Ciceribacter thiooxidans: one gene and its partner. The protein of the gene in region 2 binds, or shares a complex with, the protein of the main gene of each other region. Links are inferred from orthologs where the notes say so. Each region holds a gene or a part of one and is shown on either strand. Other genes may lie near its edges. The genes, in order: uvrB and H4I97_RS22430.

Region 1 (4,053 bases), on a different replicon or contig from region 2:
GCCTCTTGGGGCGAACTATCCTCTCCCTCGAGGGGGAGAGGAGGGGCGTGCGGGCGGCACCCGTCTGTCCTGCCGGACATCTCCCCCACAAGGCGAGGAAGATCGGCCTGCTGCCGATGCCGTTGCGGTTCTTACGCTTGCCCCTCATCCGCCTGCCGGCACCTTCTCCCCATCGGGATGGGGAGAAGGGACTCGTGGCGTCACGGCGGCTGTTCCTCTCCCCCTGAGGGAGAGGAAGCGATTTCGGCAGCTTAGGCCGAAGGCGTAAGCGCCAGAAATCGCAGGTGAGGGGGATGTGCTGTGCGCCGATACCGACCCCCTCACTTGGAATTTCTAACACTTAGCCTTCGGCTAAGATGTTGAAATTCCATTCTCCCCGCCAAGGGGGAGAAGGAGGTCACCGTCCCGGTTTCCCCGTCTTGCCCTTGGTGCGGCCCTTCTTTTTCTGGTCGGCCGGGTCCTCGTAGGAGCCGGCGCCGGGGCGGGCGCGGATGATGGGGCGAGGGTCGTCGGAGGCATTTGACCCCCTCACCAAGTTCGCCTCAGAGGGGAGGGAGTCCCCCTCATCCGCCCTTCGGGCACCTTCTCCCCGCTGGGGAGAAGGGGGGACGGCCGGCTTCTCGGGGACTTTGCCGGTCACCGGTTTTTCGGTGCGGCCGACGGTCATTTCGTCGAGGGTGTTCTTGCGGAAGAGCGAGCGGCCGGCCGGGACGGCGCCGTCGGCGCCCATCTCGTCGAGGTGCGGTTTGGCGAAGTAGCTGCCCTTGCCCTCCGGGCGGCCGGATTTCGAGCGCGAGGAGAGCGAGACGCGGGGTTCACCCTCCCCTTGAGGGGGAGGGTCGGACCGCAGGTCCGGGGTGGGGTGATCCGTGACGTCGTCACCCCCACCCGCGCGTTCCGCGCGACCTCCCCCCTCAAGGGGGAGGTGGGTGCGCGGGCCGCCGCCCTTGCCGCCTTCCTGTGTCTTTGCCGGTGTTTTTCCATTCCCCCTCGCGCCCTCGGCGCTCGCCGCCTCTTGCCGTGCCATGGGATCGTCCATGGCGGCGAGTTCGACGGCCTTGAGGCGCTTGATTTCGTCGCGGAGGCGGGCGGCGGTTTCGAAGTCGAGGTCGGCGGCGGCGTCGCGCATCTGCTTTTCGAGCGCGTTGAGGTGGGCCTGGAGGTTGGCGCCGACGAGATGGCCGCCATCGGCGAAACCCTTGCCGCCGACGCCGGAAATGTCGGCGCGGACGTGATCGCGCTCGTAGACGGAATCGAGGATGTCGGAAATGCGGGCCTTGACCGATTCCGGCGTGATGCCGTGCTCGATGTTGTAGGCTATCTGCTTTTCGCGGCGGCGCGCGGTCTCGTCCATCGCGCGGCTCATGGAGCCGGTGATCTGGTCGGCATAGAGGATGACCTTGCCGTCGACGTTTCGCGCGGCGCGGCCGATGGTCTGGATCAGCGAGGTTTCCGAACGGAGGAAGCCTTCCTTGTCGGCGTCGAGGATGGCGACGAAGCCGCATTCGGGGATGTCGAGGCCCTCGCGCAGGAGGTTGATGCCGACCAGCACGTCGAAGGCGCCGAGGCGGAGATCGCGGATGATCTCGATGCGCTCCAGCGTGTCGATGTCGGAATGCATGTAGCGGACGCGCACGCCCTGCTCGTGCAGGTATTCGGTGAGGTCCTCGGCCATGCGCTTGGTGAGCACGGTGACCAGCGTGCGGTAACCCTTGAGCGCCACCTCGCGGATCTCTCCGAGCACGTCGTCGACCTGGGTCTTGGCCGCGCGGACCTCGACCGGCGGGTCGATGAGGCCGGTCGGGCGGATCACCTGTTCGGCGAAGACGCCGCCGGACTGGTCGAGCTCCCAGCCGCCGGGGGTGGCGGAGACGGCGACCGTCTGCGGGCGCATGGCGTCCCATTCCTCGAAGCGGAGCGGGCGGTTGTCCATGCAGGACGGCAGGCGGAAGCCGTATTCGGCGAGCGTCGCCTTGCGGCGGAAGTCGCCGCGATACATGCCGCCGATCTGCGGGATGGTGACGTGGGACTCGTCGATGAAGATCAGCGCGTCGTCGGGGATGTATTCGAAGAGCGTCGGCGGCGGCTCGCCGGGCTTGCGGCCGGTGAGATAGCGCGAATAGTTCTCGATGCCGGCGCAGGAGCCGGTGGCCTCCAGCATCTCGACGTCGTAGCGGGTGCGCTGTTCCAGCCGCTGGGCTTCGAGCAGGCGGCCGGCGGCTTCGAGCTCGGCGAGGCGGCCCTTCAGCTCGTCCTTGATCGCCTTGATGGCGGCGTTCAGCGTCGGCCGGGGCGTGACGTAGTGCGAGTTGGCGTAGATCTTCACCGTCTGCATGTCGCCGGTCTTCTGGCCGGTCAGCGGGTCGAACTCGGTGATCGCCTCGATCTCGTCGCCCCACATGGTGATGCGCCAGGCGGCATCCTCCAGGTGGGCGGGGAATATCTCGATGGTGTCGCCGCGGACCCGGAAGGAGCCGCGCTGGAAATCCATGTCGCGGCGCTTGTACTGCTGGGCGACGAGGTCGGCCAAAAGCTGGCGCTGGTCGAGCCGGTCGCCGACCGACATCTGGAAGGTCATCGCCGTATAGGTCTCGACCGAGCCGATACCGTAGATGCAGGAGACGGAGGCGACGATGATGCAGTCGTCGCGCTCGAGGATGGCGCGGGTGGCGGCGTGGCGCATCCGGTCGATCTGCTCGTTGATCGACGATTCCTTCTCGATATAGGTATCGGAGCGCGGGACGTAGGCCTCCGGCTGGTAGTAGTCGTAGTAGGAGACGAAGTACTCGACCGCGTTGTCGGGGAAGAAGTTCTTGAACTCCGAATAGAGCTGGGCGGCGAGCGTCTTGTTGGGCGCGAGGATGACCGCCGGGCGCTGGGTCGCCTCGATCACCTTGGCCATGGTGAAGGTCTTGCCCGAGCCGGTGACGCCGAGCAGGACCTGGGTGCGGTCGCCGGTATTCAGCCCCTCGACGAGATCCTTGATGGCGGTCGGCTGGTCGCCGGCGGGCTGGTAGTCGGACTGCATGCGGATGGCGATGCCGCCCTCCGACTTTTCCGGCCGGGCGGGGCGGTGCGGCACCCAGATCTCGCCGTTCTTGAACAGCGGATTACCGCTCTCGATGAGCTTCGACAGGGCGTCGACGGTGGCGGTGACGGCACCGGGGGCGAGGTTCCTGGCCTCCTCGAGCGACACGTCGAGGCCGGCCACCGGGTTGAGGCCGGCGGCGGCACGGGTCTTCGGGTCGGAGGAGGCGCCGATCGACACGCCGCGGGAGGTTTTGGAGGCGGTCGCCTGGCCGCTGCGCTTCGCTTTGGCCGCCACCTCCACTGCCTCGGCGTGCTTGCGCGCCTCGTTCTCGACCTTCTTGCGGTGCTTGCCGGCCTTGGAGGCGATGTCGCGCTGGCTCTCGACGGAGGAGGCTTCCGCCTCCGCCTCGAGCTGCTTCACCCAGTCGGCGACGGAACCGGCGAGCGGCGCGCCCTCGAATGCGGCCTGCGGCGCTTCTTCAAATCCGGTCTTCGCATTCAGGGCCGCTTCGCCCGGGCGGGCGGCGGGATTCTTCGGTGTCTTGGCCATGCGCCGAATATGGAGAAACGGCCGGCGGATGGAAAGGGGCGGCGGCGAAAAAATGAGTACAAAAGGGAAACGCGACGCAGGCTGCTGACAGGAACTGTCAGGACGGGGATCGCCACTCGCCGACGAACGGGTCAGGCGACCGCGCGGCCGTCCTTCTGCGGGGCGGGACGATCCGCGCCGAGCCAGCCGAAGAGGGCGGCGAGCGGCATCGGACGGGCGAAGTGGTAGCCCTGGGCGACGCGGCAGCCGAGCAGCGCCAGCACCTCGGCATCCTCGGCCGTTTCGACCCCCTCGACGACGATGTCGAGCGCCAGCGCGTGGCCGAGACCGACGAGGGCGGCGATGAGGCTCTGGTTGGTGCGCGAGCCGGCGACGCCCTTGACGAAGCTGCGGTCGATCTTCAGCCGGTCGACCTTGAGGTCGATGAGGTAGGCGAGGGAGGAATGACCCATGCCGAAATCGTCGACGGCAAG
Region 2 (3,277 bases):
GTGACTTCCTGGAGGCATGGCGGGCCGAGAGCATCGATTACGGGCTCCCTTTCACGATGCGGGCCAACTTTCGCCGTCTGCAGGTGGTGCACGAGGAGGACGTCATCAGGGCGACGCTTCCCGCCGCGGCGGCGTGGCTTTCGATGCAGCAGCAGGAGAATTTGCCAGAAGGAACTCTCGGAAACGGGGACGCCGCCACAGCCTTGGCGTCGATGATCGAGACCGGGTGCGATGAGAGCTTGCGCGGACACTTGATCCATTTTGCTGTTCGCGTGGGCGCCCGGCGGCTCGCCGACGCTGCAACCTGCCTCGCCCGGATCGGCTGCAGGGATGCCGCTCAGGTTCTCTCCGAGCAAGCGGTATTGGTTGGGTCGCTGCAATATTCACTTTCGACCGCACGCGATGCGGAGGCGGCAACTGTGGTCAGGCGGTTGGCCGTGACATACCAGCAACTGTCTGCCGCTCTGCCGTCCTGACGTGGTACCGGAGATCGCGGCGCATAGGCTCTTTGTCGGTCTTAACCTCACCGCTCCGCTGCTCCTATTTCCACATTGCCCGCATGCGGGCGCCGACGTCGACGCGGACCTGCCGCGTGCTGCGTTCGGTGGTCGCGCTCGGCACTTTCGGCCAACTCTTCGTCTCGAAGAGGCCGAGCATGGCGGCCGGGACAAAGCGGGTGCGCGCCGCGTAGACATGGCGGTCGCCCTGCGCATTCTGGCCGTAGGTAAAGAAGCGCTGCGGCGTGACAAGGGTCAGGCTGTCGCGGGCGCGCGTCATGCCGACATAGAGGAGCCGACGCTCCTCCTCGATCTCCGCGGTTGTGCCGACCCCGAGATCGGAGGGAATGCAGCCGTCGACGACGTTCAGCATGAAGACGGAGCGCCATTCCTGCCCCTTGGCCGAATGGATGGTCGAGAGGATCAGGTAGTCCTCGTCAAGCAGCGGAACGCCAGCCTGGTCGCTGGTGGCGTCCGGCGGATCGAGCGTGAGCTCGGTCAGGAAGCGCTCGCGGCTCGGATAGCCGACCGCGATCTGCTCGAGTTGAAGCAGGTCGGCCTTGCGTGTCTCGGCATCCTCGTGGATGCGGTCGAGGTGCGGTTCATACCAGATGCGCGCCGCGCTGATCTCGTTGGGCCAGCCCGGGCCCGTCTTGCGAAGCCCGAGCAGCAGGTCGAGCAGGGTCGGCCAGTCCGCGCCCGTTTTCGGCGGCGCGGGAATTTCGGCAAGCGTCATGAGCGGCTCGGGGTCGGCGGCGATCGCATCGAGGATGCGGCCCGCGGTCTGCGGCCCGACCCCCGGCAGCAGCTGCAGCAGACGGAAGCCTGCGACACGGTCGCGCGGGTTCTGGGCAAAGCGCAGCACCGCCAGCATGTCCTTCACATGAGCGCTATCGAGGAATTTGAGGCCGCCGAACTTGACGAAGGGGATGTTCGAGCGGGTGAGCTCGACTTCGAGCGAACTGCTGTGGTTCGACGAACGGAAGAGCACCGCCTGCTGCTTCAATCCGATGCCGCGCTCTCGGTTTTCGAGAACCTGCTCGACGATGTAGCGGGCCTGGTCGGCCTCGTCGCGGACCGTCACCAGCGCCGGGCGCTCCTCGGCTTCACGGTCGCTCCAGAGGTTCTTGGTGAAGCGCTCGCGCGCCTCGCCGATCACCGCATTCGCCGCGGCGAGGATCGGTTGTGTCGAGCGGTAGTTGCGGTCGAGCGTGACGACATCGGCCGGCGGCGAGAAAGCGTTGGGAAAATCGAGGATGTTGCGCACCGTCGCGGCGCGGAACGAATAGATCGACTGGGCGTCGTCGCCGACGACCGTCAGCCCGTGCCCGCCGGGTTTCAGCGCCAGCAGGATCGCCGCCTGCAGCCGGTTGGTGTCCTGATATTCGTCAACCAGTACATGGTCGAAGCGGCCGGCGATCTCGTCGGCAAGCTCCGGCTCACTCACCATCTGCGCCCAGTAGAGCAGGAGGTCGTCGTAATCGAGCACGTTCTGCACCTGCTTGGCCTCGACATAGGCGGCGAAGAGCTGTTTCAGCTCCTCTTCCCAGCCGGCGACCCAGGGGTAGTGCGCCTTCAGCACCTCGCCGATCGAGGTTTCCGAATTCACCACGCGGGAATAGATCGAAAGGCAGGTGCCCTTGGTCGGGAATCGACTCTCGGTCTTCGAGAGGCCGAGCTCGTGGCGCACGAGATTGATGAGATCGGCGCTGTCCTCGCGATCATGGATGGTGAAATCCTCCGCAAGGCCGATCTGGTCGGCATGGATGCGGAGGAGACGGGCGCCGATGCCGTGGAAGGTGCCGGCCCAGGCGAGTGCGTCGGTCATGACGGCGGCCTTGTCGCCCAGCACCTGACGGCAGATGCGCTCGACGCGGCGGGCCATTTCCGATGCGGCGCGGCGGGAAAAAGTCATCAGGAGGATGCGACGGGGATCGGCGCCGTTGACGATCAGGTGGGCGACGCGGTGGGCGAGGGTATTGGTCTTGCCAGACCCGGCCCCGGCGATGATCAGGAGCGGTCCGGGCAATTGGCCGCCGGGCGCGCCGACACCATGCTCGACCGCGGCACGCTGCCGGTCGTTCAGCTTCTCCAGGTAGGCAAGGCTCATCAGAAATTCTGTCCCCTCATGCGCCAGGACATGCATAGGCACGTCACCGGCATGGCGGAGAGAGCAACACCGCAGGCGCGCCGGTGTCTTGCCGGTGCGTCCGTGTTTTCCGTGAGTTGACCTTGCCGCCGCATTTCCTCGTCATCGTTCACGTGCGCTGAGGCAAGTTCCCCGCGCTCGCAGAACGAATTAGGAACATAACCCGATGAGGATCGGATGGGAAGGGCGTCGGTGTGAATGAAGATTACGCGGCATCGACCAGCGTCGGTGCGGTGATCGGACGGTCCCAGGGAGCGGCTAAAGGCACGACGCAGTGGATTTCTTGTTTCCCGGGCTTTGTGGCGTTATATAGATAATCGAGAGAGGTATGCGGTCCGGAAACATGTCGGTTGTTGCGGTAAAGGTTCTGGCCACTGTCAACGCCCCTTACGGGACGGCGCTGTCGGCTGAGCAACTGGCGTCGAAGATTTCTGATCCCGCCAGCGTCGATCTTTTCGATCCATCGGCATTCTGCTTCTTTTCGGAAGTCTACGAGGGCCTCCAGTACTCGTTCCTGGACGAGATGTGCGTCGATCCAATGATTGCCTGCGAATTGGCGCGGAAGTTCTCGGCGCTGGCTGGCTATCCGCTGCCGCTGGCGCGGGCGGCGTAGTTGCCCACGCGCACGAGC

The links.
Region 1: the proteins of H4I97_RS22430 (region 2) and uvrB are in contact, whole or in part, in a crystal structure (PDB 7EGT), measured with the Thermus thermophilus proteins. The link is inferred for Ciceribacter thiooxidans from one-to-one orthologs. Residues at the interface, in WP_096412145.1 of Thermus thermophilus: His654, Arg656, Phe657, Gln666, Asp668, Glu669, Lys680, Arg681, Leu682, Ser683, Lys685, Tyr686, Ala687; in WP_096411307.1 of Thermus thermophilus: Glu23, Leu25, Arg26, Asp27, Gly28, Glu29, Arg30, Phe31, Arg55, Glu326, Asp327, Phe328, Glu379, Ser382, Gln383, His398, Gly400, Arg401.

The regions. Positions count from the first base shown.
Region 1 is NZ_CP059896.1:1,496,295-1,500,347, forward strand. The notes cover bases 198-3,939. They hold uvrB (excinuclease ABC subunit UvrB), read right to left. Parts: upstream 3,581-3,939; coding sequence 398-3,580; downstream 198-397. Other genes in these bases: H4I97_RS07080 (putative bifunctional diguanylate cyclase/phosphodiesterase), read right to left, coding at 3,712-3,939. Outside these bases: more of H4I97_RS07080, read right to left, coding at 3,940-4,053. UniProt on the Escherichia coli protein: The UvrABC repair system catalyzes the recognition and processing of DNA lesions. A damage recognition complex composed of 2 UvrA and 2 UvrB subunits scans DNA for abnormalities.
Region 2 is NZ_CP059897.1:948,280-951,556, forward strand. The notes cover bases 75-3,040. They hold H4I97_RS22430 (ATP-dependent helicase), read right to left. Parts: upstream 2,608-3,040; coding sequence 541-2,607; downstream 75-540. Other genes in these bases: H4I97_RS22425 (hypothetical protein), read left to right, coding at 75-476; H4I97_RS22435 (hypothetical protein), read left to right, coding at 2,990-3,040. Also shown: more of H4I97_RS22425, read left to right, coding at 1-74; more of H4I97_RS22435, read left to right, coding at 3,041-3,259. UniProt on the Escherichia coli protein: A helicase with DNA-dependent ATPase activity. Unwinds DNA duplexes with 3'-5' polarity. Translocates on single-stranded DNA with 3'-5' polarity. Initiates unwinding more efficiently from a nicked substrate than double-stranded DNA.